Regions from separate parts of the Rhizobium sp. 862_C5_N1_2 genome, predicted to be linked through region 1. Evidence: riboswitches for the same ligand, from Rfam matches in the RefSeq annotation. Region 1 holds a riboswitch; the other holds the start of a gene.
The links. A riboswitch is a leader RNA that binds a small molecule or an ion and turns the genes downstream of it on or off. The one in region 1 is predicted to bind S-adenosylmethionine.

Region 1 (14,251 bases):
GTCGGCGAAGGGGAGTGCCTGGATCTGGCACTTGTCTGAAATCTCCAACTCGCTGCAGATTTCGCGGGCGAGGTCGACATTGAAGCCGGAGAGCTTGCCGTTCTGATCGGTGAAATTGAAGGGCGGGAAGTCGACCGAGGTCAGGAAGCGCAGGCGCACCAACGAGGAGAGATCGGGCCTGGCAAGACGTTCGCGTGCATCGAAGAGCAGCGGCAGCGAGGGGGACGCCTGCTGGGCGGCTGCGGCCAAACTCGAAAGAAGCACGCCCAGAAACAGGCCGAACGCGAGAAAACCCTTCAGAGTCAGGGATGCCAGCTTGGATTGCATCATCGTGATCTTGGTCTCTGGGTTAAGCGCGAAGCATTGCGGCGTCGGCGAGATGTATCAGAGTCATGCGTGGTGGGGAATATGCGTGGAGGTGAGCCGGATCGTGCTGAGGGCACGTCCCCTCGCTCCGTTTGGGGAGAGAGTTAGGGTGAGGGCAGCCGGCGTGGACCGACAGCCGTGGCAACGCACCTGAGACGACAATTCAGCCCCTAAAAATCACAGTCATCCGCCGCCCGGTGTTAGCGCGGAATTAAAGAATATCGCCTTTTATTTGTCGCGACGACATCGGACCCCGCCAGCCGATCGCATGATGCAAGCGTCAGCCCAAACGTAATCCTAAACCGCGATATTGAAGCAGCGTTTTTTCTGCAACAATTGATTTCAAAAGCACCGGGCGCGCGACACGCCCCGTCAATCGGGTGACATTTCCATGCTGAAACATCTGAAAATCCGCACAAAAATCATATCGGTCGTGGCGCTGCTCGGGCTGATCACCATGGCCGGGCTGATCTATGTCATCTCCGAGTTCCGCCGTGCGGACGCCGCCTATAGCGCCTTCATCGATCATGAGGCGCAGGCCTCGATGCTGAGCGCGCGCGCCAGCGCATCGGCGGTGGCCTCGGTGTTGCAGGTCACCCTGCTTGCCGACATGAAGCCCGATACGCCGGCATTCCAGACGGCGCTCGCCACACCGAGCAAGCTGCCGCAGGCGCGTGACCGCATGAAGCAGGCTCTGGCGCTGGTGCCGAGCCGCAAACCGGCGATCGATGAAATCCAGGCCGGAATCGATGAGATCGAAACCCTGGCGAACAAGATCACCGAACAGAGCAAAGCCAAGGACAGCGCCGGCGCGCTTTCGAATGTTGCCCTGATCAATGCCAAGCTCAATGCGCTGACGCCGAAGATGATCGCCAACAATGATGCGATGATGGCGATGCTCAACGATGGCGGCGACGCGCTCTCGGCTTCCGTCAACGGGCGGATCGTCTTCTGTTTCGTGCTGATCGGCATCGCCGTTCTCGCCGCCGTCGGCTTCAGCGTTTTCGTCGCGCAGATAGGCATCGCCGGCCCGATGGCACAGCTGCGCCAGCGCATGACGCGGCTTGCCGAGGGTGACACAACAAGCGATGTCAGCGGCCTCGACCGCGGCGACGAAGTCGGCCAGATGGCAAAGGCCGTTTTGGTCTTCCGTGACAATGCGATCGAGCGAGCCCAAATCGAGGCGCGCGCCGAAGCCGACCGCAACGTCAGCGACAGCGAGCGCCGCGAACGCGAAGCGCAGAAAGTCCGCGAAGCATCCGAACTGGAACGCGCCGTCGCCGCACTCGGCGACGGCCTGCGCCGCCTTGCCGCCGGCGATCTCGCCTCGCATATCGACGAGCCCTTCGTCGCGCATCTCGATGCGCTGCGCGAGGATTTCAACAACTCGGTCGAGAAACTCAACGAAACCCTGCATACGGTCGGCGCCAATGCCCGGGCGATCGGCGCCGGCGCCAATGAAATCCGCTCTTCCGCAGACCAGCTTTCCCAGCGGACGGAACAGCAATCTGCCTCCGTCGAAGAAACGGCAGCGGCGCTGGAGCAGATCACGACGACGGTGCGCGACGCCGCCAAGCGGACCGAGGAAGCGAGCCAGCTCGTCGCCCGTACCCGCCTTGGCGCTGAAAAATCGGGCGAGATCGTCCGCAAGGCGGTCTCCGCCATGCAGCAGATCGAGAAGTCCTCGGGCGAAATCTCCAACATCATCGGCGTCATCGACGACATCGCCTTCCAGACCAACCTTTTGGCTCTGAACGCCGGCGTCGAAGCGGCGCGTGCCGGTGAAGCCGGCAAGGGTTTTGCGGTCGTCGCCCAGGAAGTGCGCGAGCTCGCCCAGCGCTCGGCCAAGGCGGCCAAGGAGATCAAGGCGCTGATCAGCACCTCCGGCACGCATGTGCAGACCGGCGTCTCGCTGGTCGGCGAAACCGGCAAGGCGCTCGACGCGATCGTCGCCGAGGTGCAGGAGATCAACCAGCACGTCCACGCGATCGCCGAGGCCTCCCGCGAACAGTCGATCGGTCTGCAGGAGATCAATACCGCCGTCAATTCCATGGACCAGGGCACGCAGCAGAATGCGGCGATGGTCGAGGAATCCACCGCCGCCAGCCACAACCTGGCAACGGAAGCGGCAGCGCTCAACAATCTGCTTGGCCAATTCAGGCTGACCGGCACCGGCGGCTTCACCGCCAGCGCGCCAATCGCGCCGGCCCACACCGCCGCACCGCGCGTTGCCGCCCGCCCGGCAGCCAGGGCAGCCCCGATCCGCGTCGCTAGGGAAGGCACCGCCCGCCCGGCCGCCTCGCCGGCCCGCGCGCTCGGCCAGAAGATCGCCAACGCCTTCGGCGCCGGCGGCAGCACGTCGCCGAGCCAGGATCCCGACTGGACGGAATTCTGAGCCGGTCAAAACAGGCATTGGCAAGGGCGGCTGCGGCCGCCCTTGCTATTTGGGGACCTAACCCTGTCGCCAGCCGATCTCGACCAGGATGTTTCCGGGCGCCGTGCAATAAAACAGCCAGCCGCCGCGCATGGCGACCGGCGGGCCAGACAGATCAGCACCAGCAGCCGCAAGCCTGGCATGGACCGCATCGACATCCGGCCTTTCCACGCAGAATGAAGCCGATGTGATAGGTCTGGCGCCCGATCTCCACCTGATCGGCGGTGCCGAACTTGGCGATGGCGTGGCTGAGGACAATTTCGAGGCCGGTATCGTCTTCCAGAATCGCGAGGCCGTTCTGGCCGCGCATATCTTTAATCCTCAGGCCGAAATGGCGGATCAAGAAATCCGCCGTGGCAGCAATATCGGGAACGTGGAAATCGAGATGGTTCAGGCGCATGACAGTCTCCGTTCGAAAAAATCCCGGGACTGCCTTTTTGCCGTCTCCGCACGCCGCCGGGATCCCGCATCTTCATGCGGATCACGTCGCGGGTTCTCGTGCCATGGCACGGAGCAGAGCTTCGCCGGAGCGCTTAACGCTCCAGCGGAAGGGACCGGGCTTACCTCAACCGATCCTGCCTTTTTCGACGATGCCGATCTAGCAGACGGCACCGGTTTCGGCAATGGATGCGTCGGTGCACCACTGGTGGAACGGGATTGTCACCCTAATATTAATAGGTGGCCGTCGACCACTCGATCACGGCGTCCCCGGCGACGCTTCCCGAAGGGTTGAAGAGCGGCATGGGCATTCGTGTCGTGAACTCTCTCCGGCAAAGCGTAGAGTGATTCTACTCACGGCATTGGGAGGGATGGACATGAAACCTGCAATCATCGGCCTCATCGGCACGCTCGTTCTCGCCGGATGCAGCACCGTCACCTATGGCGGCCCCGGCCTCGAACCCATACCGGGAAGCATCACCTATAGTGGCCAACCGCGCACCAAACTCACCAAATCACCGGTAGGTTCCGCCTTTCCGCATGATTTCATCGACCAGTACGGCCAGCAGGTGGAGGAAACCTACATCATCCAGCCCGACAGAAGCCTGATCATCGCGCATCGTCGGTACAAGCCGATCCGGTTTTTTGGGGATTAGGCGCATCAGGTATAGTTTGCGGGAGCTGGAGCGGGTGAAGGGAATCGAACCCTCGTATTCAGCTTGGGAAGCTGCTGCTCTACCATTGAGCTACACCCGCGTTGATGCGAGATTTCCAACAGATGGGGGCCGCTGTCAAGTCGCGGCCGCCGGGAAGGCTCAGATGCGGAAGTGCTTCGAGAGCTTGAGGCCCTGGGCCTGGTAGTTCGAGCCGAGACCCGAGCCATAGAGGCTTGCGGGCTTTTCCTGCATGTGCTCGTAGACGAGGCGGCCGACGATCTGGCCGTCTTCGAGGATGAAGGGCACCTCGTGGCTGCGCACTTCGAGCACGGCGCGGCTGCCGCGGCCGCCGGCCGGAGCATGGCCGAAGCCAGGATCGAAGAAGCCGGCATAATGGACGCGGAATTCGCCGACCAGCGGATCGAAGGGGGTCATCTCGGCTGCATAATCCGGCGGCACGTGCACGGCCTCGCGCGAGACGAGGATATAGAACTCGTCCGGATCGAGGATCAGTTCGTTGCGGCCACGGCTGTAGAGCGGCTCCCAGAAATCATAGATGTCGTGCTGGGCCTTCTTGTCGACATCGACGACGGCGGTGTGATGCTTGCCGCGATAGCCGATCAGGCCTTCCTTGTCTCCGGCGAGGTCGATCGACAGCGCGATGCCGCCGCCGGAAACGTTGGGCAGCTTACTGGCGACCAGCGTCTCGCTTTCATGCAGCTTCAACAGTTCCGGCTCGCCGAGCAGAGCCTGGCCGACGCGAAAACGGATCTGCGACAGGCGCGAGCCGCGGCGCACGACGATCGGGAAGGTGCGTGGGCTGATTTCGAGATAGAGCGGGCCGGCATAGCCTGATGGAATCTTGTCGAACTCCTGGGCGTAATCGGTGATGACGCGGGTGAAGATATCGAGGCGCCCGGTCGAGCTCTTCGGATTGGCCGAGGCCGACATGTCGGCCGGCAGCGCCAGGCTCTCCATCAGCGGCACGATATAGACGCAGCCGGTTTCGAGCACCGCCCCCTCGGAGAGATCGATCACATGCAGGCTCAGCCGGTCGAGCTTGTCGGACACCAGATGCGAGGGGCCGGGCATGAAGCTGGCGCGCACGCGAAACGCCTTGGCGCCCAAGCGCAGGTCGAGACTTGCCGGCTGGATCTGGTCACGGTCCAGCTCCCGTTCGGAGATCAGACGCTCCGTTTCGAACAGCGCGGAGATCGCGCGATCCGCCAGAATTCCCGTTTCACGAGCCATCATGCCTCATCCATCATTTGCCGCCGACAAAACCAAACTCGGGGAATTGACGCAAGCAGCTAACAGCAGTATTGCAGAATTATCCCGTGGTGATTTGGCCGGTCGGCTTGCAGCCACGTTAAACAAGTGGCTAAAAAGACCGGGTTGAAACCGGTCTGCTTTTGCGACCGGTTTTTTTGTTATGTGAAGGTGATGGCATGAGCAAGACCTGGCGCCCGGCAACCCAACTCGTCCACGGCGGCACGCTGCGTTCGCAATATGGCGAGACGTCCGAGGCAATCTATCTCACGCAAGGGTTCGTCTACGAGACGTCGGAGGCAGCCGAAGCCCGCTTCAAGGGCGAGACGGAGGGCTTCATTTACGCCCGCTACGGCAGCCCGACCAATGACATGTTCGAAAAGCGCATGTGCATGCTCGAAGGCGCCGAAGACGCCCGCGCCACCGCTTCCGGCATGGCCGCCGTCACCGCGGCGATCCTCTGCCAGCTGAAATCAGGCGATCATATCGTCGCCGCGCGCGCCCTCTTCGGTTCCTGCCGCTGGGTCGTCGAGACGCTGGCGCCGAAATACGGCATCGACTGCACGCTGATCGACGGCCGGGATCTTGCGAACTGGGAAAAGGCAATCACGGCGAAGACCAAGGTGTTCTTCCTGGAAAGCCCGACCAACCCGACGCTCGAAGTGATCGATATCGCAGGCGTCGCTAAGCTCGCCAACCAGATCGGCGCCAAGGTCGTCGTCGACAACGTCTTCGCCACGCCGCTCTTCCAGAAGCCCTTGGAACTCGGCGCCCATATCGTCGTCTATTCCGCCACCAAACATATTGACGGCCAGGGCCGCTGCCTCGGCGGCGTCGTGCTCTCCGACAAGGAATGGATCGACGAGAACCTGCACGACTATTTCCGCCATACCGGCCCGGCCATGTCGCCGTTCAACGCCTGGACGCTGTTGAAGGGCATCGAAACGCTGCCGCTGCGCGTGCGCCAGCAGACCGAGAATGCGGCGAAGATCGCCGATTTCCTGGCCGAGCAAGGCAAGGTCGCCAAGGTGATCTATCCCGGCCGCAAGGACCATCCGCAGGCCGATATCATCGCCAAGCAGATGACCGGCGGCTCGACGCTGGTCGCCTTCGAGCTGAAGGGCGGCAAGGATGCGGCCTTCGCGCTGCAGAACGCGCTTGAGATCGTCAAAATCTCCAACAATCTCGGCGACAGCAAGAGCCTGATCACCCATCCGGCGACGACGACGCACAAGAACCTGACGGAAGAGGCGCGCGCCGAACTCGGCATCTCGCCTGGTACGGTCCGCCTTTCGGCCGGCATCGAGGATACCGACGACCTGATCGAGGATTTCGCGCGGGCGCTTGCCAGGGTTTCGGCCTGATCTAGGGATAAACGCGGCCGGACCTCATTTGGGGTTCGGCCGTGCCGGACCTCACAAGGTGAGGCTGGGGGAACAAGATTGCCCGCCGCGGCGTTCCGAAACGGAATTAACACTGACAATTAGGCTTAACGATCGAAAACCCTTCGGATCACAGCCGTTTCAGCAATGATAATTGTTCCGTTTCTTGACGGACAGGGCCTCTTATAAGATACGGGTAACATATCTTGACTAAGGTGCAAGGCATGTATCGCGCCCTCACAAGAGACATCGAAGTTGTAGTCGAACCGTTCTATCTGGAGGAGCAATCCGATCCGGACGACGATCGTTATGTCTGGGGTTACCGGATTGTTATCAGCAACAATTCCGGCATCGCCGTTCGCCTGGTCAACCGTTACTGGAACATCACCGACCAGAACGGACAGGTGGACGAGGTCACCGGTCCCGGCGTCGTCGGCGAGCAGCCGCGCCTCAGCCCCGGCGACACCTACGAATATTCCTCCGGCTGCCCGCTCGACACGCCCTCAGGGCTGATGTTCGGCCATTACCAGATGGAAACGGACGAAGGCGAGATGTTCGATGTCGACATCCCCGCCTTCTCGCTGGATTCCCCGGGCTTGCTGCGCGTGCTCAACTGACGTGTGACGCCATAGGCCGTACACCTCTGCCCAAGAGATCCCCGACACTGGCCCCTCATCCGGCTGCCGCCACCTTCTCCCCGTAAACGGGGCGAAGGGACCATGCCGCGACCTCTCCGTTCCTCACCCAGCTCTTGCGGGGCACGTCCCCTCGCCCCGTTTACGGGGAGAGGGTGAGGGTGAGGGGCAGCCATTAATGCGCACGGAGCCTATTCAGCCGGCTGAAGCTCGGCCGGCTCGAAGCGGTAGGTGGTCGAGCAGAATTCGCAGGTGACGGCGATTTCGCCGTTTTCCTGGCTGGCTTCGATCTCTTCGGCCGAAAAGCCCTTCAGCACACCCTTGATCTTGTCGCGCGAGCAGCTGCAGCGATCAAAGACGGCGCGCGGTTCATAGACGCGCACGCCGCGCTCGTGGAACAGGCGAAACAGCAGCCGCTCGGTACCGACAAGCGGATCGGTGAGTTCATCGGCGTCGATGGTCTCGACCAGCGAACGGGCTTCGACCCAGGCATCGTCCTCGCCATGCGGGCGGTTGCCGGTGTCGCCGTCGCCGCCGTGGAGATCCGGCTGGCGCATGCGCTCCGGCGCTTCCGGCAGGAACTGGGCGACGAGGCCGCCTGCCCGCCAGCGATGGCGCGGCTTGCCCGCATCGTCACGATCGAAGAGTTCGGCCGCGGCAAGGCGGACGCGCGTCGGGATCTGCTCCGACTGGCGGAAATAGACGCCGGCAATTTCTTCCAGCGTGGTGCCGTCGAGCGCGACGATGCCCTGGTAAGGCTGGCTGAACTTTCCCTGGTCGATGGTGAAGGCGAGCACGCCCTTGCCAAGCAGTTGCTCCGGCTCGGTTTCACCAGACTCGATCGCCTTGTTGAGCAGCGCCTGATCGAAACGGGCATAGGCGCGGACGTTTTCCGGCGTCGAGAAATCGGCGACGAGGAGATCGACCGGGCCATCGCCCTTGGTCTGCACCGTGAACTTGCCGTCGAACTTCAGCGAGGTGCCGAGCAACACCGTCAGCACGACGACTTCGGCAAGCAGCCGGGCAACGGGTGCGGGATAATGATGGCGCTCGAGGATCGCATCGAGCATCGGGCCGAGCTGGACGGCGCGGCCGCGCACATCCAGCCCCTCCACCTGGAAGGGGACGACATGGTCATCGCCGGCGAAATCAAACTGGCCGAGGGCGGCTGCAGCTTCTGCCATGGCTTTCACTCCTAGTTTAGAGCGATGGGCCAGCGTGCCCTTCGCTCACGCGGTCGCGAGTTTGTGACTCGCGACGTCCGATTATGGTTCAGATCGCGCCCAGGCACCAAGCAAGAATCGACTTCTGCGCATGAAGACGGTTTTCCGCCTCATCGAAGACCACGGATTGCGGACCGTCGATCACTTCGTCCGTCACTTCCTCACCGCGATGGGCGGGCAGGCAATGCATGAACAATGCATCATTGCCGGCTTTCGCCATCAAGGCCGCGTTGACCTGATAAGGCTGGAAGACATTGTGACCCCGGGCCCGATGTTCCTGATTCATGGAGACCCAGGTATCGGTCACCACGCAATCGACGCCGGCGACCGCACGGTCGGCATCATGGCAGAGCATGATTTCGGCGCCCTCATTGCGGGCCCAGTTCAGATAGTGATCCTTGGGCTCGGAGCCAAGGGGTACGGCCATGTTCATGCGGTAGCCGAAACGCGCGGCACCCTCGACCAGCGAATGCAGCACATTGTTGCCGTCGCCGGTCCATGCGATGGTCTTGCCCTTGATCGGGCCGCGGTGCTCTTCGAAGGTCATGATGTCGGCCATGATCTGGCAAGGATGGGTGTCATCCGTCAGCGCATTGATCACAGGCACGGTCGCATGCTCGGCAAGCTCGACCAGCCGCGAATGTTCGGTGGTGCGGATCATGATCGCATCGACATAACGTGACAGCACCTTGGCGGTGTCGCCGATCGTCTCGGCGCGGCCGAGCTGCATCTCGGTGCCGGACAGGAACAGCGTTTCGCCGCCGAGCTGGCGCATGCCGACGTCGAAGGAGACGCGGGTGCGCGTCGACGGCTTCTCGAAGATCATCGCCAGCATCTTGCCGGCGAGCGGCTTGTCGCCCTTGCCGGCTTTGAAGGCCTGCTTGCGGGCGAGCGCATCGTTCATGATGGTTCTGAGATCGGCTGATGTGACCGCCGAAAGATCGAGGAAATGTTTAGGGCTCATATCGTCTTCTTACCTGTGCTGCGCCCGAAGGCGGCAATCTCTTCAAGCCGTCTTCTTGACCTTGGAGGCGCGAATGCTTTCGGCGGCGCGCTCGATGCGGGCAAGGCCCTCGCGGGCTTCCTCGGCGGTAACCACGAGGGGCGGAAGAAGGCGGATGACGTTGTCGCCGGCGGGTACACCGAGCAGATGGGCGGCGCGGATCGCCTGCAGCAGTTCGGCTGAGGGAACGGCAGCCTTGATGCCGAGCAACAGCCCCTCGCCTCTGATATCTTCGATCACATCGGGGTAGCGATCCTTCAGTGAGGCGAGGCCCTGGCGGAAGACCAGTGCGACGTCGCGCACATGCTGGAGGAAGCCATCGGCAAGGATGATGTCGAGCACGGCACTGCCGACGGCCATGGCGAGCGGATTGCCGCCATAGGTCGAGCCATGCGTGCCGGCCTTCATGCCGGAGGCGGCCTCTGAAGTGGCAAGGCAGGCGCCGAGCGGGAAACCGCCGCCGATGCCCTTGGCGACAGCCATGATGTCGGGGGTGACGCCCGCCCATTCATGGGCGAAGAGCTTGCCGGTGCGGCCGACGCCGGTCTGGACCTCGTCGAGGATCAACAGCAGGCCGTTGTCGTCGCAGAGCTGGCGGAGCGCCTTCATGAATTCGGTGGTGGCAGGACGGACGCCGCCCTCGCCCTGCACCGGCTCGATGAGAATCCCAGCCGTGGCATCGGTGATAGCGGCGCGGACCGCTTCGATGTCGCCGAAAGCCACCTGATCGAAACCCGGCGCCTTGGGGCCGAAGCCTTCGAGATATTTCTCCTGGCCGCCGGCGGCGATCGTCGCCAGCGTCCGTCCGTGGAAGGCGCCTTCGAAGGTGATGATATGGAAGCGCTCGGGATGGCCCTTGGAAAACTGGTAGCGGCGCGCCGTCTTGATCGCGCATTCGAGCGCCTCGGCACCCGAATTGGTGAAGAACACCTTGTCGGCGAAGGTGGCGTCCGTCAGCCGTTTTGCCAGACGCTCCTGGCCGGGGATCTCATAGATGTTCGAGAGGTGCCAGACCTTGTCGGCCTGCTCCTTCAGTGCACCCACAACATGCGGATTGCTGTGGCCGACTGAGGTAACGGCAACGCCGGCGCCGAAATCGAGATATCGCTCGCCGCTTTCGGTGATCAGCCACACGCCCTCGCCTCGCTCGAACCGCAGCGGGGCACGAGAATAGGTGTCATAAAGCGGCGCGGCTTCAGCCATGGCGCGATCTCCATCAAAGTTGCCGGGCAATGACTCCGGCTAAGGAAACCAGGCCCGAAAAATCAAAAATGCCGCCTTGCGGCGGCGAGTGGCACTATTTCCTTTTCGCGCTGCAATGTCAACAAAACTGCGCCCTTAGCGCATGCAGCAAGGGTGTACAGCGGCATTTTCAGTCTTCAACAGGCATTATTGCAGAAATGCCACGCAGAGGCAGCAAGTTGGGGAAAACTACGAATTCGATTCATCCGGATTCATGCGACTCTTGTCACGGAGTCAGCCTCACACTAGGTTAAAGATCAATTACTAGACTGCATGCGGCGGAACTAGTCACCAAAATTGATCAAGCGTTTCTTGTTTCGGAGCTCCCGGGACAACGGTGAGGGATTCTGCCATCACCAACGCAAAAGGTGGAGACAGGGCATGAACTGGACAGACGAGCGGGTCGAGAAACTCAAGAAACTTTGGGCCGAAGGACTGAGCGCCAGCCAGATCGCTGCGCAGCTTGGCGGAGTCAGCAGAAATGCGGTCATCGGCAAAGTGCACCGGCTGAGCCTGCCCGGCCGTGCCAAGGCCGGCGGCACCAACACCGCCGCACGAACGCCGAAGCGCAATACGTCGGCGCCGCGCGCGCCGAACTACGCCTCACGGGTCGCCACGCGCACCGTTACCCGCCAGCAGGGCGCGACCATGCTGAAGGAAGAGATCGAGATCGAAACGATCGAGGAAATGGAATACGTGCCGAGAGGCAACGTGGTCGTGCCGATTTCCCGACGCCTCGGCCTGACGGAACTGACCGAACGCACCTGCAAGTGGCCGGTCGGCGATCCGCTGAAGGACGACTTCCATTTCTGCGGCTGCGAATCCCCCGACAATTCGCCCTATTGCAGCTACCACCAGAAGCTTGCCTACCAGCCGGTCAACGAACGCCGCCGGGCGGCCGCGCGGGCCAGCTGAGCGGCGCCCGACCATCGTTAGAATGCAGAAACGGGCCGAGTGGCCCGTTTTTTTATGCAATGTTGGTTCGTGCCTATGGCTGCCCCTCATCCGGCTGCCGCCACCTTCTCCCCGCGCGCGGGGAGAAGGGGATATGCCGTGACCTCTCCGTTCCCCGCCAACCTTTCGCGGGGCACGTCCCCTCGCCCCGTTTACGGGGAGAGGGTTAGGGTGAGGGGCAGACGTCAGCACGAGCGACTTTGTCAGCAACTCAAATGGAAGCCCTCAGGCTTCCATCGAATAACCGGCGCCGCGGACGGTGCGGATGACGTCCTGCATGTTGGAAAAATTCAGCGCCTTGCGCAGGCGGCCGACATGGACGTCGACGGTGCGCTCGTCGACATAGATATCGTGGCCCCAGACGCCGTCCAGAAGCTGCGAGCGGGAGAAGACCCGGCCCGGTGACGACATCAGGAATTCCAGCAGGCGGAATTCGGTGGGGCCGAGGCGGACTTCGCGGGTCTTGCGATGGACGCGATGGGTCTCGCGGTCGAGCTCGATGTCACCGCATTTCAGCACCGTCGACAGCACCTCGGGACGGGCGCGACGCAGCATCGCCTTGACGCGGGCAACGAGCTCGGGGGTCGAGAAGGGCTTGACGACATAATCGTCGGCGCCCGTCGACAATCCGCGAACACGCTCGCTCTCTTCGCCGCGCGCCGTCAGCATGATGATCGGCAGGCGCTCGGTTTCCGGCCGCATGCGCAGGCGCCGGCAGAGCTCGATGCCGGAGACGCCGGGCAGCATCCAATCAAGGATGAGAAGATCGGGCGTGCGCTCCTGAAGCCGCATTTCGGCTTCGTCGCCACGAAGGATGGTATCGACCTCGAAGCCTTCCGCTTCGAGATTGTAGCGAAGAAGCACGCTGAGGGCTTCCTCGTCTTCAACAACTGCAACTCTCGGGATCATGCGTGTCGGTCTCCTCGCGCATGATCCTTAAATCGGGGGTGATTTAAGCAATGCATCCTGCGCAAATTCAGAAATTGGCTGCGACCTCATTGCGCGCCCGGACGGGCGCGCACGCAATTGACTGGTCCGGGCGACTGGCCCGGGCGGCTATTCCGTCACCGCGCCGACGGTGTTGGCGCTGTCGTCCTTCGGACGGTCGCCTTCCGGCTGAGCACCTGTCGTCATGTAGAAGATCGTCTCGGCGATGTTGGTGGCGTGGTCGCCGATACGCTCGATGTTCTTGGCGCAGAAGAGAAGATGCGTGCAGCTGGTGATGTTGCGCGGATCTTCCATCATGTAGGTCAGGAGCTCGCGGAACAGCGAGGTGTACATCGCGTCGATCTCGTTGTCGCGTTCGCGGATCGCATTCGCCTTGTCTGCGGAACGATTGGTGTAGACGTCGAGCACTTCCTTGAGCTGGACGAGCGCCAGCTCGGACAGATGCTCGAGGCCGCGGGCGAGCTTGCGGGGAACGCCGGTGCTTTGGACGGCGATGACGCGCTTGGCGGTGTTCTTGCCGAGGTCGCCGACACGTTCGAGATCGGCGGCGATGCGGATCGAACCCATGATTTCGCGCAGGTCCGAAGCCATTGGCTGACGGCGAGCGATGGTGACGATCGCCTTGTCGCCGATTTCGCGTTCGGCATGATCGAGGATCACATCGTCCGAAATGACCTTCTGCGCCAGCGCGGTATCGCCGTTGACGAGAGCGCGCACGGCTTCGCTGACCATCTGCTCGGCCAGGCCGCCCATTTCGGAAATCCGCCTGGACAGGAACTTCAAATCATCATCATAGGCAGAAAAAATATGTGTCGATGCCATGGGGCTTTATCCTCGAATAACGGGAAGGCTTGGTGTCGCCAAAATCAGCCGAAGCGACCCATGATGTAGTCCTGGGTGCGCGGATCGTCGGGATTGGTGAACATCTTGTCGGTGTCGTTCTCCTCGACGAGATTGCCGAGGTGGAACATGGCGGTGCGCTGCGAGACGCGCGCGGCCTGCTGCATGGAGTGGGTGACGATGACGATCGTGTAGTTCTCGCGCAGCTCGTGGATCAGCTCCTCGACCTTGGCGGTGGCGATCGGGTCGAGCGCCGAGCAGGGTTCGTCCATCAGGATGACTTCAGGGCTGACGGCAACGGCACGGGCAATGCAGAGGCGCTGCTGCTGGCCACCCGACAGGCCGGTGCCGGACTCGTGCACGCGGTCCTTGACTTCGTTCCAGAGACCGGCGCGCTGCAGGCTGGTCTCGACGATCTGGTCGAGATCGGCCTTCGACTTGGCAAGGCCATGGATGCGCGGGCCGTAGGAGACGTTTTCGTAGATCGTCTTCGGGAACGGGTTCGGCTTCTGGAAGACCATGCCGACGCGGGCGCGAAGTTCGACGACGTCGATATCGGGATCATAGATATCGTCGGCATCAAGCGTGATCTTGCCAGTGACGCGGCAGCCGTCGATCGTGTCGTTCATGCGGTTGAGGCTGCGCAGGAAGGTCGACTTGCCGCAGCCGGACGGGCCGATCAGGGCGGTTACGGTGTTTTCGCGGACGTTCAGATTCACATCGAAAAGCGCGCGCTTTTCGCCGTAGTAAACCGAGACATCCTTTCCGATCATCTTATACGGGACGTTGCTCATCTTCTGATCCAGCGCCTTTTCAACTGCAGCTTCCGTCAACATATTCATGATGTTTAACTCCGTTTAC
Region 2 (14,251 bases), 4.2 Mb from region 1:
TTCCTTGATTCGTCAGTGTGTCGTCCTGCGGCATAAGGTGCCGTCCGGCAGCCGGGGATATTGCCGATCGCAATGGCGACAAGGAAAAGTCAGATGTCTCGCAAGCCCTATTCCGGAATTTTCACGGCGTTTGTCGCCGGTAGCCTCGTGACCCTTGCCCTGTCGCAAGCCGCACAGGCGCAGGATGCCCAGCGCATTCGTGTTCGCGGCGCCATCGAAAGCCTCAGCGGCGATACGCTCGTCGTCAAGACGCGCGAGGGTAGCGATGCGACGATCGCGCTGAAATCCGGTTGGAAGGTCGGCGGCATCAAGAAAGCCTCGGTCGAGGATATCAAGCCCGGCGATTTCGTCGGCGTCGCTTCACTTCCGAAGGGCACAGGCCCGGACGGGGCGATCGAGGTGCTGATCTTTCCGGCGTCGATGAAGGGAACCGGCGAGGGCAACCGTCCCTGGGATGCGCAGCCGAACAGCCAGATGACCAATGCGACCGTCAGCAACGCCGTCAAATCCGTGGACGGCCACACGATCACGCTGACCTATCAGGGCAAGGAAAAGGCCATCGCGATTGCCGATGGCACGCCGATCGTGACGTTGGCGCCTGCGACCAAGGATGATCTGAAGCCCGGCGCGGGCGTCGTCGTCACCGGCGAAAAGGCGGCGGACGGCAGCATCTCGGCCAGCCAGATCGCCGTCGGCCTCAACGGCATCACGCCGCCGATGTGACCAGCGGCTCAAGTCCTTACCTTATGCAGGCCGTCATCCCAAAACAGCTCCACAGTTTTGGGCCGCATGCATTAAAGCGCCGGCGCGGGCACGGCGGCAGCGCCCGCACTGGCGCTGGCGCCGGTCTGGGCGACAGGCGGCTCCTCGGAAATTGACGGCAGCGCCTGCAGATGCAGCACGCGCGGCTTCAGCGCCTCGAGATAGGCCTCGGAGCGGCCGATATAGATCATGCCGCTTTCGGGCATGGAGACGAGCAGGTTGGCCATTGTTTCCTGCAGTTCCGGCTCCATGCCTTCCAGCACTTCGTCGAAGATGATCCAGCGCGGGCGCACGAGCAGGAGGCGGGCAAATCCGATCGCTTTCTGCTGGTCGCCGTCGAGCAGCTTGTCCCAGCGGGCGCGGGTATCGAGCCTTGCGATCAGCGAATGCAGGCCAACCTTGTCGAGGGCCGCCTCGACGGCGGCTTTCTCGTAGGCTTCGGGACGTTCGGGAAAGGCCAGCGCCTCGCGCAGCGTGCCGCCGGGAACATAGGCAACCTGCGGAACGAAGAGCATGTCGTCGATTGGCGGCAGGCCCATCGTGCCACTACCGCACGGCCAGAGGCCGGCCATCGCCTGGAACAGCAGCTTGCGGTTGACGCTGTGATCGCCGTTGATCATGATTTTTTCGCCGGCCTTGATCACGACATTGGTTTCACGCAGTCGGAAACCGCCGCATTCCTCGATATCTTCGCCAACCTTGGCGACGATCACCACATCCTTCAGCGTCAGCGTGTCGGGCGCGGCGTTTTCATAGGCGATGCTGTCCTTCAGGTCGAAGTCCTCGTCCATGTCGAGCAGCGCCTGGCGGAAATCGGTGACGCGCATCAGCGTGGCGCGCCACTCGGCGATCGGGCCGAAATTGGAGACATACCAGCGCAGCGCCGTGTTGACCTGGTTGAAGGCGCCGACCGACATCATCAGCTGGCCGAGGGTGAGGCCGCCGGAGAAATAAGCGGGGGCGGCAACGATGATCGGGATGACGATTACCAGCCAGCCGTAGCCGGCCGAAACCCAGGTGAGATTGGTATTGGCCATGGCGAGCCGCTTGACGACTGTCAGTACCGAGCTGATGTCGGTGTTGATACGTCGGCGCTCGTTCTCCTCGCCGCGGGCAACGGTGATCGCCGGCATGTTCTCATTGGCATGCATCAGCGTGAAGCGAAGCTCGGCTTCTTTCGAAAAACGGTCGGCATTGAGCTTGACCAGCTTGCGGCCGACGACCTGGCTCAGCACCGAGGCGGAAGCGGCATAGAAAATCGCCGCCCAGACCATGTAGCCCGGAATGGAGAAGCTGTGGCCGCTGATGCGGAAGATGAAGCCGCTCGAAAGCTCCCAGAGCACGCCGATGAAGCTCACCAGGAGGATGGTCGACTGCAGCAGGCCGAGAACGAGCCCTGTCGTGCTTTCGGCAAGGTTGCGGGAATCCTCGTGCAGACGCTGGTCCGGATTGACGCCGATCAGGCCGCTGGAGGCAAGCCGCAGTGCCCGCTTGCGCTTCAGCCACTGGTCGACGAGATCGCGTGACAGGCCTTCACGCATATAGAGCGCCGTCATCTGGTTCAGCCAGGCCTGCAGCACGTTGAGCAGCAGCAGCGTGCCGGCGATCATCGCGAAGATTTCGAGTTGGTGGAAGAATTCGCCGAGGTCGCGGCGCTCCAGCGAGTCATAGAAGGGCGCATTCCACTCGTTCAATATGACCTGGCCGTAGGACGTCGCCAGGATAACGAGGATCAGCACGGTCGCCAGAAACAGCACCCTGCCACGCACTTCCGAATTCCAGAATGCTGAGAACATGACGCCGAGGCGATATGTCAGGCTGAAATCATACCCTACCCTATCCTGCCTTCGGATGCCCGGCCTCCCCTCAATCTTATCTGCCATTACGCTTTTCCAAATCGCCCATGCCCCTATAAATAACATGGTGGCGTTACGGGTCTATCAACAGATTCTATCATTCATTAAACTGTGATGATGCGGCAGAGGTCACTTGACTGCAGTCGACAGTTGATTCGCGACCCGACTGGGTCTAATTAAAGCGCTCCGTGGTGATTTGGCCGGCCGGCTTGCAGCCACGTTAAAAAAATCGCTAAAGGGCCGCGTGCGGACCGGTAGCGATTTTTTTCGCCGCCGGTTTTTGTTTTTGATCGAGTGACCGCAATGCCCATCAAGATCCCCGATACGCTGCCCGCCTTCGAAACCCTGGTTCAGGAAGGTGTGCGGGTGATGACCGAGACGTTGGCGATCCGTCAGGATATCCGACCGTTGCAGATCGGGCTGCTCAACCTCATGCCGAACAAGATCAAGACCGAATTGCAGATGGCGCGTCTCGTCGGCGCCTCGCCGCTGCAGGTGGAACTGTCGCTCATCCGTATCGGCGGCCACAAGGCGAAGAATACGTCAGAAGATCATTTGCTTGCCTTCTACCAGACCTGGGAGGAGGTAAAACATCGCAAGTTCGACGGCTTCATCATCACCGGGGCGCCGATCGAGCTTTTGCCCTATGAGGACGTCACCTATTGGGCGGAGATGCAGCAGATTCTCGACTGGACGGAAACGAATGTCCATTCGACGATGAACGTCTGCTGGGGCGCGATGGCCGCGATCTATCATTTCCACGGCGTTCCGAAATACGAGCTCAAAGAGAAGGCCTTCGGGGTTTACCGCCACCGCAACCTGAAGCCTTCGTCCATCTATCTCAACGGCTTTTCCGACAATTTCGAAGTGCCGGTGTCGCGCTGGACCGAAGTGCGCCGCGCCGATATCGAGAAGTCCGAAAACCTGGAGATCCTGATGGAATCACCCGAGATGGGCGTGTGTCTCGTGCACGAGAAGAAGGGCCGGCGGCTCTACATGTTCAACCATGTCGAATATGATTCCACCTCGCTTTCCGACGAGTATTTTCGCGACGTCGATGCCGGCGTGCCGATCAAGATGCCGCACAATTACTTCCCGCATAACGATCCGGCGCTTGCGCCGCAGAACCGCTGGCGCAGCCATGCGCATCTCCTGTTCGGCAACTGGATCAACGAAATCTACCAGACGACGCCCTTTGATGTGGAAGAGATCGGCACGGACCTCTGACCTTGCCGATCGCGCCCCGAGCCGGTGCCGCCGCCTCACTGCTGCGGCATTTTCTTTCTGATCCGCCGGTTGCGGATTGAAGCAAATGCGGGCAGGTTCCTGTCCCGAACCCTACCACACCGCGCGTCTTCATCGGACGTGCAATGCACAGTTTGAATCGCTGCAAATTCCTCAAATCGATTCCGAATTGAGGAATTTGCAGCAGAGATAGAATGGACGGTCGATCATGTCGGATAAGTTGGAGCGGGACGTTTTCGGGCAGACGAAGGCGGGCGAGACCGTCTATCGCGTCGTGATCAAGGGCGGTGGGCTGACGGCCAAGATCATGAGCTGGGGCGCAGTCATCCAGGATCTGCGCCTCGAGGGACATGACGCGCCGCTGCAGCTCGGCTTCGACGATTTCGACAGCTACCCCCTCTATTCGTCCTATTTTGGCGCGACACCCGGCCGCTGCGCCAACCGCGTCGGCGGCGGCAGGTTTACGCTTGACGACAAGGACTATCAGCTCGAACTGAATGAAAACGGCGTGACGCATCTGCATGGAGGCAGCGACAATATCGCCAAACGCAACTGGACGATCGTCGAGCATGACGTCGACCGCGTGGTGCTGAAGATCGTCGATCCCGATGGCCGCGCCGGCTATCCCGGCAATTGCACCATCCAGGCGACTTTCTGGGTGCATGGCAACGGTGAACTGTCGATCACCTACGAATCGACCAGCGACCAGCCGACGCTCGCCAATGTCTGCCAGCACGCCTATTTCAATCTCGACGGTCGCGACGATGCGCTTGGCCACGATATCATGATTGCCGCCGATTATTATCTGCCGACCGATGAGAAGCAGGTGCCGACCGGCGAGATCCGTTCCGTCGAGGGCACCGAATTCGATTTCCGCGAGATGGCGCCGATGAAGCGTTTCGTCGGCAGCGAACAGGTGTTCTACGACCATAATTTCTGCCTGTCCGCCGAGCGCACCGCCAAACGAACCGTTGCGCTCGCCCGCAGCCTTTATTCCGGTGTGTCGCTGGAAGTGCGCAGCACCGAGCCAGGCGTACAGTTCTATGCCGGCTTCAAGCTCGATACCGGGGCTCCCGGCATCGGCGGGCGCAAATACGGTCCATTCGCCGGCTTTTGCCTGGAGACCCAGGTCTGGCCGGATTCCATCAATCACCAAGGTTTTCCGAATGCGGTTCTGCGCCCCGGCGAAGTGCTGCGCCAGGAGACGGATTATATCTTCACCAAGAACTGAGCGTCCTCCAGCGCCGCGCGTTTCTAACGCGGGGCGCTGTCGACGCACGGTTGTCAAAATTGGTCGCTATGAAACCCTCGCCGGCCCGCCGGCGAGGGTTTTTTCTTTCGGCACTCGATTCTGTCTTGCCGATTGGTCCTATATAGGTTCTATTGTGCGTCCATGGATAGAACCAGTCTGATAGCGGAATTGAATAGCCGCGGCCTGCGTGACGAGGCATTGACCGGGCCGCTTTACAAGCGGCTGGCGCAGACGCTGACCGGCCTCATTCAGGAAGGGCTGCTGAAGCCCGGCACCGCACTCCCGGGCGAGCGCGACCTTGCCGAAGCTCTGAAGCTCGGTCGTGTCACCGTGCGCACCGCCTATCGCGATCTGATGGCGTCCGGCGCATTGGAATCGCGCCACGGAAGCGGTACTTTCGTGTCGAGCAGAGTGGAGCGCATGGAACAGTCGCTCTGGCGGCTTTCCTCCTTCTCCGCCGACATGCGTTCACGCGGGCGTCTGCCGGCCGCACGGATATTGTCGCGGGCGGTCAATACGCCGTCGCCGGAGGAATCCTTCCTGCTCGGCCTCGGCGGCGACGAGCCGGTGCTGAGGCTCGACCGCTTGCGCCTTGCCGACGGCCTGCCGCTGGCGATTGAACGCGCCGTGGTGCCGATCAAGTTCCTCGGGCACGATGCCGGCGGCGAGGGATCGCTCTACGATGCGCTGACGGCCAGCGGCCACAGGCCCGTGCGCGCGCTGCAGCGGCTGACGGCGGTCACGCTCGACCCGTCCTCCGCCGCAATCCTGAACGTCAAATCGGGCGCGCCGGCGCTCCTGATCGAACGTGTCTCGCGCCTGGAAGACCAGCGCGTCGTCGAATACACCCGCTCGCATTATCGCGGCGATGCCTATGATTTCGTAGCCGAATTGAGAATCGGAGATGACCTATGAATGACAACCAGTCACTGATGCTGCAAGAAGCCGGCCAATCGCCAGAGGTGGTGGCCACGCTTCTCGAAAAGGAAAAACCGGTCTTTGCCGAGATTGCCCGGCTGTTTTCGTCCGCCCGCCCGAGCGTGGTGACGACGGCGGCGCGCGGCTCCTCGGACCACGCCGCCACCTTTTTCAAATATCTTTTCGAGATTACCTGCGGTGTTCCGGTCGCCTCGGTCGGTCCGTCGATCGCTTCCGTCTACGGTGCGGCGCTGCATCTGAAGGGCGGCGTCCATTTCACCGTCTCGCAGTCGGGTGCCAGCCCCGATATCGTCGCGTTGCAGGATGCGGCGAAGAAGGGCGGAGCGACGACGATCGCCGTCGTCAACGTCACCGACAGCCCGCTTGCGAAACAGGCCGATATCGTTCTCGGCCTCAGTGCCGGTGCGGAAAAGAGCGTCGCGGCGACGAAATCCTTCATCGCCTCGGTCGCCGCCCTTGCCGGGGTGACGGCTGCGATCGGCGGCGCGTCCGACCTGCAGACCGCGCTCGACAAGCTGCCGGAGGCACTGTCGGCGACCGCCGGGATCGACACGGCGGCAGCCGAGGAGGTGCTGTTCAATGCGACCTCGCTCTATACCGCCGGCCGCGGCCCGGCCTTTGCGATCGCACTCGAAGCGGCGCTGAAGGCCAAGGAAACCTCCGGCCTGCATGCCGAGGCCTTCTCGCTGGCGGAACTGATGCACGGCCCCATGCGCCTGGTGCAGCCGGGCTTCCCGATCGTCGCCTTCGCACCCGACGATGCGGCCTTCGCCAACAATGTCCAGGCGCTGGAGCGCCTGCAGAAGCTCGGCGCCACCACTGTCGGCTTCTCGGCGCAGCCGCTTTCCGGTGTCCATCTGCGCGTGCCGACGACGGGCAACGGCCTCGTCGATCCGCTGGTGTCGCTGCTCGTCTATTACCGGCTGATCGAGTCGGTGACGCGCCGCAAGGGCTTTGATCCCGACAAGCCGGCGAACCTGCTCAAGGTGACGGAGACGGTCTGATGGTCCGCAAGATCTTCCTCGGCGCCCGCATCTTCGACGGCGAGCGCTTCCATGACGACAAGGCGCTCATCGTTGCCGATGGACAGGTCGAAGCGATCGTCGCCAGAGATGATCTGCCGGACGGCGAGGTGGTGACGCTTGCGGGCGGTATTCTGTCGGCCGGCTTCATCGATGCGCAGGTCAATGGCGGCGCCGGGCGGATGCTGAACGACGAGCCTTCCGCTGCCTCGATGGACATTATCGCCGGCGGGCACCGGCCCTATGGCACGACGTCGCTGCTGCCGACACTGATTACCGATACATCAGAAGCGTCCATTGCCGCCATCGAGGCGGCCAAGGAGGCTGTCAAAGCTAACCGCGGCGTTGCCGGTCTGCATCTCGAAGGTCCGCATCTGGCGCCTGCGAGGAAGGGTGCGCATCTGGCCGAACTGATGCGACCGGTGGAGGACCGCGACGTCAAGGCCTTCATCCAGGCACGCGAGGCGATCGGCACGCTGCTCGTCACAATGGCGGCCGAGCAGGTGACGGTTGCCCAGGTGCGCGAGCTTGCGGAAGCCGGTGTCACCATCAGCATCGGCCATTCCGATTGTTCGAGCGAGGCGGCGGAAGAACGTTTCGATGCCGGCGCGCGGGGCGTCACGCATCTCTTCAACGCCATGAGCCAGCTGGGACACCGTGCGCCCGGTCTCGTCGGCGCGGCGATCGATCATCCCTCGACCTGGTGCGGCATCATAGCCGATGGCCATCACGTCGATCCGAAGGCCTTGCGCACGGCACTGCGCGCCAAGCGCGGCGAAGGCAAGCTGTTCTTCGTCACCGACGCGATGTCGCTTGTCGGCTCGGAGAAGGATTCGTTCACGCTGAACGGGCGCACGGTCCGGCGCGAAAGAGGCGGCTTCTGCTCGAAGCTGGTGCTTTCCGATGGCACGTTGGCCGGTTCCGATGTCGACATGATCTCAACGATCCGCTACGGCGTCACCTATCTCGATCTGACGCTCGCCGAGGCGTTGCGCATGGCGACCCTTTATCCGGCCCGGTTCCTCCGGCTTGCTGATCGCGGCCATCTCTCGCCGGGGACACGCGCCGATCTCGTGCATCTGACCGATGCGCTTGCCGTCACCGCCACCTGGCTCGGCGGCGAAGCGGCCTGAACGCTAAGGCGCGTCGCGATCTTTCAGATTCGCTCTTCGCGCTTTAGATCTTTGTTTTTACGCATGTCGTTATCGCAAAACCGCGGCACACTTTTGCGCGACATGCTCTAGGAGAAGTGGGATGACCGACATTACAGATGCCTATTTCTCCAACCTGATCGGCCGGCTGGAAGAGCTGAAGAAGGTGCTTGCCGAGCCGATGGCGCAGGCAGCAGCCGTCATCCTCGATGCTGCCCACGGCGACAAGCGCGTCTATGTCTTTGGCACCGGCCATTCGCATATGCTGGCGGAAGAGGTGCACTATCGTGCCGGCGGGCTCGCTTTCACCGTGCCGGTGCTCGTCGGCTCGGCCATGCTGCACGAGGGTGCGGTCATCAGTTCGGTCTATGAGCGCACACAGGGCCTGGTGCGGCCAATGCTGGAGCGTTACGGCATGCAGCCGGGCGATGTCATCATCATCGCCTCCAATTCGGGCGTGAATGCCGCGCCGATCGAGGCCGCCGACTATGCGCGCGAAATCGGCGCAAAGGTGATTGCCATCACTTCGATCGCCTATTCCTCAGCGATCGCCAATGGCCGCCGGCGGCTCGCCGACGTGGCCGATGTGGTGCTCGATAACGGGCTGCCACCGGGTGACGCCGTTGTCGATCTCGAAGGCACGGGGCTTCGGGTTGGGCCAGTCTCGACGGCGGTCGGGGTGACGGTCATCAATGCGATCTTTGCCGAAGTCGCCTCGGAGCTTTCGAAATCCGGCGATGCGCCAATTTATCTCAGCGCCAACATGCCGGGTGCTGCCGAGATCAACCAGAAGCTCGTGCGGAAATACCGGCCGCGCAACCCGCATCTCTGATGATGGGAGCGAAGCGGTGTCGCAATTCACAGTTCCGTATGTCACGACATGCTCCTGACGCGATCAAGCGGCAAGAATGGAGCTGACCATCCGAGCCGTCCGCGGTGCCAGCGTCAAACCGATATGCCCGTGTCCAAAAGCAAACACCACGTCCCTTCCTCCTCTTGAAGGCCGGATGACCGGAACGGAATCGGGCATGGAAGGGCGGAAGCCCATCCAACTGCGGCTTGGTTCGCCAAGCGTCGGGAAAATCCTGCGAGCGTTTGCCAACAACACTTCGAGGCGCCTTGGGTTCGAAGGCGCGGTGATGCCTCCGAGTTCCACAGTGCCGGCCACCCGCAGGCGGCCGCGCATCGGGCAAAAATAAAATCCGTGATGCGTCGGGCATACCGGTCGTTCCACCGGCAATGTTTCCATATCGAATTCGAGATGATAACCCCGCTCGGTATCCAGGGGGACCCGCTCTCCGAGCTGCAGAGCCAGACCGCGGGAATGGGCGCCGGCAGCGATCACCGCCGCTCGGGCATGGATGCCGTGGGCCGAAGCCATCATCCTCACTCCGCTCCGCTCACGCGAAATAGTCGTCACCGAGTCTCGAACGAACTCGACGCCCGCTCGTTTGGCGGCGGCTTCCATCACGCTCATGACCTGGCCGGGATCGGTGAAGTTTATCGCTTTCGGAAAGAAAAGCCCTCCGCCATGGACCTGCGGCAGCCGAGGCTCCAGGCTTTGCACTTGGTCGGGTGTGAGAAGCTGCTGCGCTATCCCATAGGTTCGGCGAAGCTCGACATCCGAAGCGGCTGCCTTGAAGGCCTCGGGCGTCTGGTAGAGATAGAGGCATCCCTTCGCGCTCAAAAGATCGGATGCGCCGATCTCTGCCGCGAGTTCGAGCCATTCCGATGAAGCGTCGGACAGAAGGTCGGCGATGCGGCTCGTATTGTCTCTGTATCTGTGCGGGAGAGATTCGTAGGCAAAACGCATCAACCAAGGAAACAGCGTGGGCAATGCCGTTTTGCGGATGGACAGCGGGCTGTCGGAATTGAGAAGCAGCGAGGCCAGGTTTTTGAGGACGGCGGGCGTACCGACGGGAATGATTGCATAGTCGGCGATCGTTCCAGCATTGCCGTAAGATGCTCCCGAACCGGGTTTGTTAGGTTCGATCACTACGACATCGCGACCGTCTGCACGTAGCCGCAGCGCGGTTGCCACGCCGATCACACCGCCGCCGATGACGGCGATATCTGTCGTTAGTTTGTCCATGAAATTATGTATCTACCTCGGCGCCTTGTGATGCCGCGATCCGTTATGTGAATTCGCCAACCCGGCGGCGCCATGCGCCGCCGGGCCGGTTCGGTTCAATCGAGGACTAAGGCGCGTCGCGATCTTTCAGACTCGCTCCTTGCGCTTTAGCTCTTTATTTCTACGCATGTCGTTGCCGCAAAACCGCTGCACACTTTTGCGCGACTTGCTTTAGCCTGGCGAAGCGTAGCGCGCGACATAAGCCGCCGTGCGTGCTTCGGTTGGACGGTCAAGGACATCTCCGGCGGTTCCCTGCTCGATGATAAGACCACCGTCGATGAACACGACCCAGTCGGACACTTCCTTCGCGAAGGGCAGCTCATGCGTGACCAGGATCATCGTCATGCCGTCGGCCGCAAGTTCCCGCATGACGCGTAGCACTTCCCCGGTCGATTCAGGATCGAGCGCCGATGTCGGCTCGTCGAACAGCAACACCGTTGGTTCTAGCGCCAGGGCGCGTGCGATCGCCACACGCTGCTGCTCGCCGCCCGACATCTGTTCCGGATAAGCCATCGCCCGTTTGGCGAGGCCTACTCTCGTCAGAAGTTCCACGGCCCGTTCCACAGCCTCTCTCTCGCCGATCCCGGCTGCATGCATCTGAGCGAGAACGACGTTCTCCACGGCCGTCAGATGCGGGAACAGATTGAAGCGCTGAAACACCATGCCGACACGTTGCCGAAGCTTTGCAAGGTTGCGGCAGGTCACCTCGCCATTGGCGAAGAGCGTCTCATCGCCGACAGTGATCGTTCCCTGATCGGGACGTTCAAGCAAATTGACGCAGCGCATGAGGGTGGTCTTTCCTCCGCCGCTCTGGCCAATGATGCTCACGATCTTGCCAGCGGGAACCTCGAGATCGACGCGGTCAAGCACCAGGCGCCCATCGAAAGACTTGCGCAATCCGCTGATTTTGACGGCCGGGCGTCCGACCGGCTGCCGTGACACGAAAGGAGTTTTGGCAGGGATGGTCGTCATGGGCAGATCTTCCCCTCGGCGAGGTAGGTCCTCGCTAATTTCAGCCGGCGCCTTCTGGCCAAGGACAATGGCACGCCCGCATGGATCTTGCGCTCCAGCAGAAGCAGACATTGTGACACCGGGTAGCAGATAGCGAAATAGGCCGTAGAGATCACGAGATACACTTCAAGCGCTCGGAATGTTTCCGAGGCTATCAACTGTGCCTGCGTCATCAGTTCGGCGGCGGAGATCGTGACAAGCAGCGAGGTCGACTTGATCAGGTCGACGAACATTGTGTTCGTACCGGGAAGCGCGAGCCGCACTGCCTGCGGCAGGACGACATGGGTGAACGTTTTGCCGCGCCCTAGCCCGAGAGCTTGAGACGCCTCTTGCTGTCCTTGGTGTACGCCGGCGATAGCGGCCCGAAAGATCTCGGACAGGTAAGCGGCGTAGAAGAGCACCAAGCTCAACACTCCAGCCTCGAAAACCTCCAGCCTGATGCCTACGGAAGGCAGGCCGAAGTATGTGAGGAATATGATCGCCAGAAGCGGTACGTTTTTAAAGAGCTCGGTATAGAACGCTGCAGGGACGCGGACGAGCCGCAGCCGGTTGAGCCTCATCAACGCAAGTGCAAGACCAAGAATCGTCGCGCCAATGAAGCTGGCCACGGTGTAGCCGAGGGTCCTGAGCAGACCCCCGGCAATGCTTCCGACGTAGTCATTCCAGGGAACCTGGAAAACATCGGTGAAGGATGACAGCGCCGTCATGCCCCGATCTCACTTCGCGATGGAAGGCGGGTTCCAGTCGGCGGGACGGTCAACGCCGCGCCGCTGTGCCGCCATCTCGGGCGATGGAACCAGGAACTGCTTGGGATCGCCGCCCCATTTCGTGATCAAAGCCGCAAGGGATCCATCCTTGTACATGCCGTCGATCTGATCGGATACAGCCTTGGCCAGCTTCGGCGACTGCTTGGGAAGGTAGAATCCGGTCATGTAGGCTTGAAAATATTTGTAATCGGGGTGTGCGGCCACCTGTTCGTTTGTCGGCGGCTTCAGATATTCGATGCGGACCTTCATGTCGGGGCGCTGCTGCTGTTGATAGGTGATCAGCAGCGGATCAAGAAAGCCAACGTCCAGACGTCCGGAAGAAATATCCTGGAACACACCTTCGGCGTTCGGGAACGTATGTGGTGATGCGTTAGGGACCTGCGCGATCGATTTCGCCCAGACATACCCCGTCACAGTGCCGAGATTTTTGCCTTCCAGACTCGCAACATCCGGAAAGCTCGCCGTGCCGCTCACCGCCATGGCCGGCGGCGAATAGTACGGAGGGTCCGTGAACAGGCCGACCTTCTGGCGAGCGTCGGACCATGCAATTCCGCCAATGGTTATATCAGCCCGCTGCGTCTGGACGGAAGCCAGCATGCCTGGAAAGTCGGTGACGTTGATTTCCATTTTGAGGCCGAGCTTATCGGCCACGGCTGTCAGGATGTCGCTGTCGAGACCGACCAGCTTTCCACCCTTGACCGCCGTATAGGGCATGTAAGGCTGCACTGCAACGACGAGCGTGCCCGGCTTCATCAGCTCCAGATCGTCGGCGTTTGCAGTGGATGGCACCGCCGTCGCGAATAGCCCCAAACCCAAGACCGCCAAGGCAATAATCCCGTTGGCCTGCGATTTTTTCGTCAATTCAGCATGTTTCATTAGAACCCCTCTTTGTGGTTATATATTGCTGATATATTAAGAATATGCAGACATGATATGGAGTCAAGCAGATTCGTTGAGCGGCTTTCTAGGCGGAAAAGCGTCTAGCTATGCGGAAACGGGCAGAGAGAGGAAAACGCTGAATATGTCGGCATTCGAAGTGGATTACGAAGCGGCGGAATCGACACTGGCGGAACGGACGTACATTCGGCTGCGCGACGACATCATTACGACGCTGCTTCCTCCGGGCACACTTCTGCGCGAAGCCGAAATCATGAAACGCATGGACGTCGGGCGCACGCCGGTCCGGGAGGCGATTCAGCGTCTGCAATATGATGGTTTCGTTGTCGTCAGCGCGCGGCGCGGCACATTTGTGAGCAAGATCGATATCAATGATCTTACTGCGGTTTATGAGGCGCGAGCACGGATCGAGTCCTGGGCGACCCGACTAGCTGCGGAAAGGCTGCGCGAGTTCGAGCGGCAAGAAGCGCGGCAACTGATCGATGAGCTCAAGCAAACAACCGGTCCGATGGCGTTGGAGGACATACTTGCTCTCGATCGCCGGGTTCACCGCTTCATTTACAAAGTGGCGAAAAACCCTTTCCTGTCCGATACGCTGGATCACTACCACAATCTGTCGCTGAGAATTCTGTACGTCGCCATGAAACGGTTTCCAAGTTTGGTGCCGCGCCTTGAGGACGTCTTGCATGATCAGGTCCTCATGCTTGAGGCGGTGTGCAGAGGTGACGCAGATGAGGCCGAAAAGATCGCGATGGCTCATGTCATGAGCTTTGAGAGCGAGGTCCGGAAGGTAATCTGAATTCGGATCTGGGGATTGGATGCAGCTTCAGCTGAACTAAGATATTTCCTGCAGAATGAGCCGTCCGAAACGATCTCGTGCTGCGAGTGGACTCGGCATCGACACCTGCCTGAATTCCACATCTCAAGAGGCCAGTGTGAGCCGGCCTCCTGAACGGATGAAAACCAGGATCAGTCCTTGGCGCGTTCGACGTAGGAATTGTCTTCCGTGGCGATGACGACGCGGGTGCCGGCATTGATGTGCGGGGGCACCAGGGTGCGGACGCCGTTCGACAGCATGGCCGGCTTGTAGGAGGACGATGCCGTCTGGCCCTTGACGACCGGTTCCGTCTCCATGATTTCGAGCGTGACGTGGCGCGGCATCTGGATCGCCAGCGCAATGCCTTCATGCATTGACAGAACGCAGGTCATGCCTTCCTG

Region 2: another riboswitch for S-adenosylmethionine. It lies ahead of metA (homoserine O-acetyltransferase MetA); the one in region 1 lies ahead of ACD590_RS01070 (O-succinylhomoserine sulfhydrylase).

What each region holds. Positions count from the first base shown of each region.
Region 1 is NZ_JBPWPT010000001.1:200,912-215,162, reverse strand. Features, by position in the region: gene ACD590_RS01100 (transporter substrate-binding domain-containing protein) at 1-330, opposite strand, end outside; gene ACD590_RS01095 (methyl-accepting chemotaxis protein) at 758-2,761, shown strand; partial or broken gene ACD590_RS01090 (VOC family protein) at 2,819-3,200, opposite strand; gene ACD590_RS01085 (hypothetical protein) at 3,616-3,894, shown strand; tRNA gene ACD590_RS01080 (tRNA-Gly) at 3,921-3,994, opposite strand; gene ACD590_RS01075 (2'-deoxycytidine 5'-triphosphate deaminase) at 4,054-5,148, opposite strand; SAM riboswitch at 5,222-5,300, shown strand; gene ACD590_RS01070 (O-succinylhomoserine sulfhydrylase) at 5,343-6,527, shown strand; gene apaG (Co2+/Mg2+ efflux protein ApaG) at 6,770-7,162, shown strand; gene ACD590_RS01060 (Hsp33 family molecular chaperone) at 7,372-8,364, opposite strand; gene argF (ornithine carbamoyltransferase) at 8,453-9,367, opposite strand; gene ACD590_RS01050 (aspartate aminotransferase family protein) at 9,410-10,609, opposite strand; gene ACD590_RS01045 (GcrA family cell cycle regulator) at 11,030-11,563, shown strand; gene phoB (phosphate regulon transcriptional regulator PhoB) at 11,828-12,511, opposite strand; gene phoU (phosphate signaling complex protein PhoU) at 12,659-13,372, opposite strand; gene pstB (phosphate ABC transporter ATP-binding protein PstB) at 13,417-14,232, opposite strand; gene pstA (phosphate ABC transporter permease PstA) at 14,248-14,251, opposite strand, start outside.
Region 2 is NZ_JBPWPT010000001.1:4,383,566-4,397,816, reverse strand. Features, by position in the region: gene ACD590_RS21685 (hypothetical protein) at 94-723, shown strand; gene ACD590_RS21680 (ABC transporter ATP-binding protein/permease) at 795-2,684, opposite strand; SAM riboswitch at 2,797-2,874, shown strand; gene metA (homoserine O-acetyltransferase MetA) at 2,922-3,845, shown strand; gene ACD590_RS21670 (aldose epimerase family protein) at 4,072-5,094, shown strand; gene ACD590_RS21665 (GntR family transcriptional regulator) at 5,257-6,030, shown strand; gene ACD590_RS21660 (SIS domain-containing protein) at 6,027-7,058, shown strand; gene nagA (N-acetylglucosamine-6-phosphate deacetylase) at 7,058-8,209, shown strand; gene ACD590_RS21650 (SIS domain-containing protein) at 8,331-9,059, shown strand; gene ACD590_RS21645 (NAD(P)/FAD-dependent oxidoreductase) at 9,123-10,319, opposite strand; gene ACD590_RS21640 (amino acid ABC transporter ATP-binding protein) at 10,530-11,330, opposite strand; gene ACD590_RS21635 (amino acid ABC transporter permease) at 11,327-12,076, opposite strand; gene ACD590_RS21630 (substrate-binding periplasmic protein) at 12,086-13,012, opposite strand; gene ACD590_RS21625 (GntR family transcriptional regulator) at 13,158-13,832, shown strand; gene efp (elongation factor P) at 14,003-14,251, opposite strand, start outside.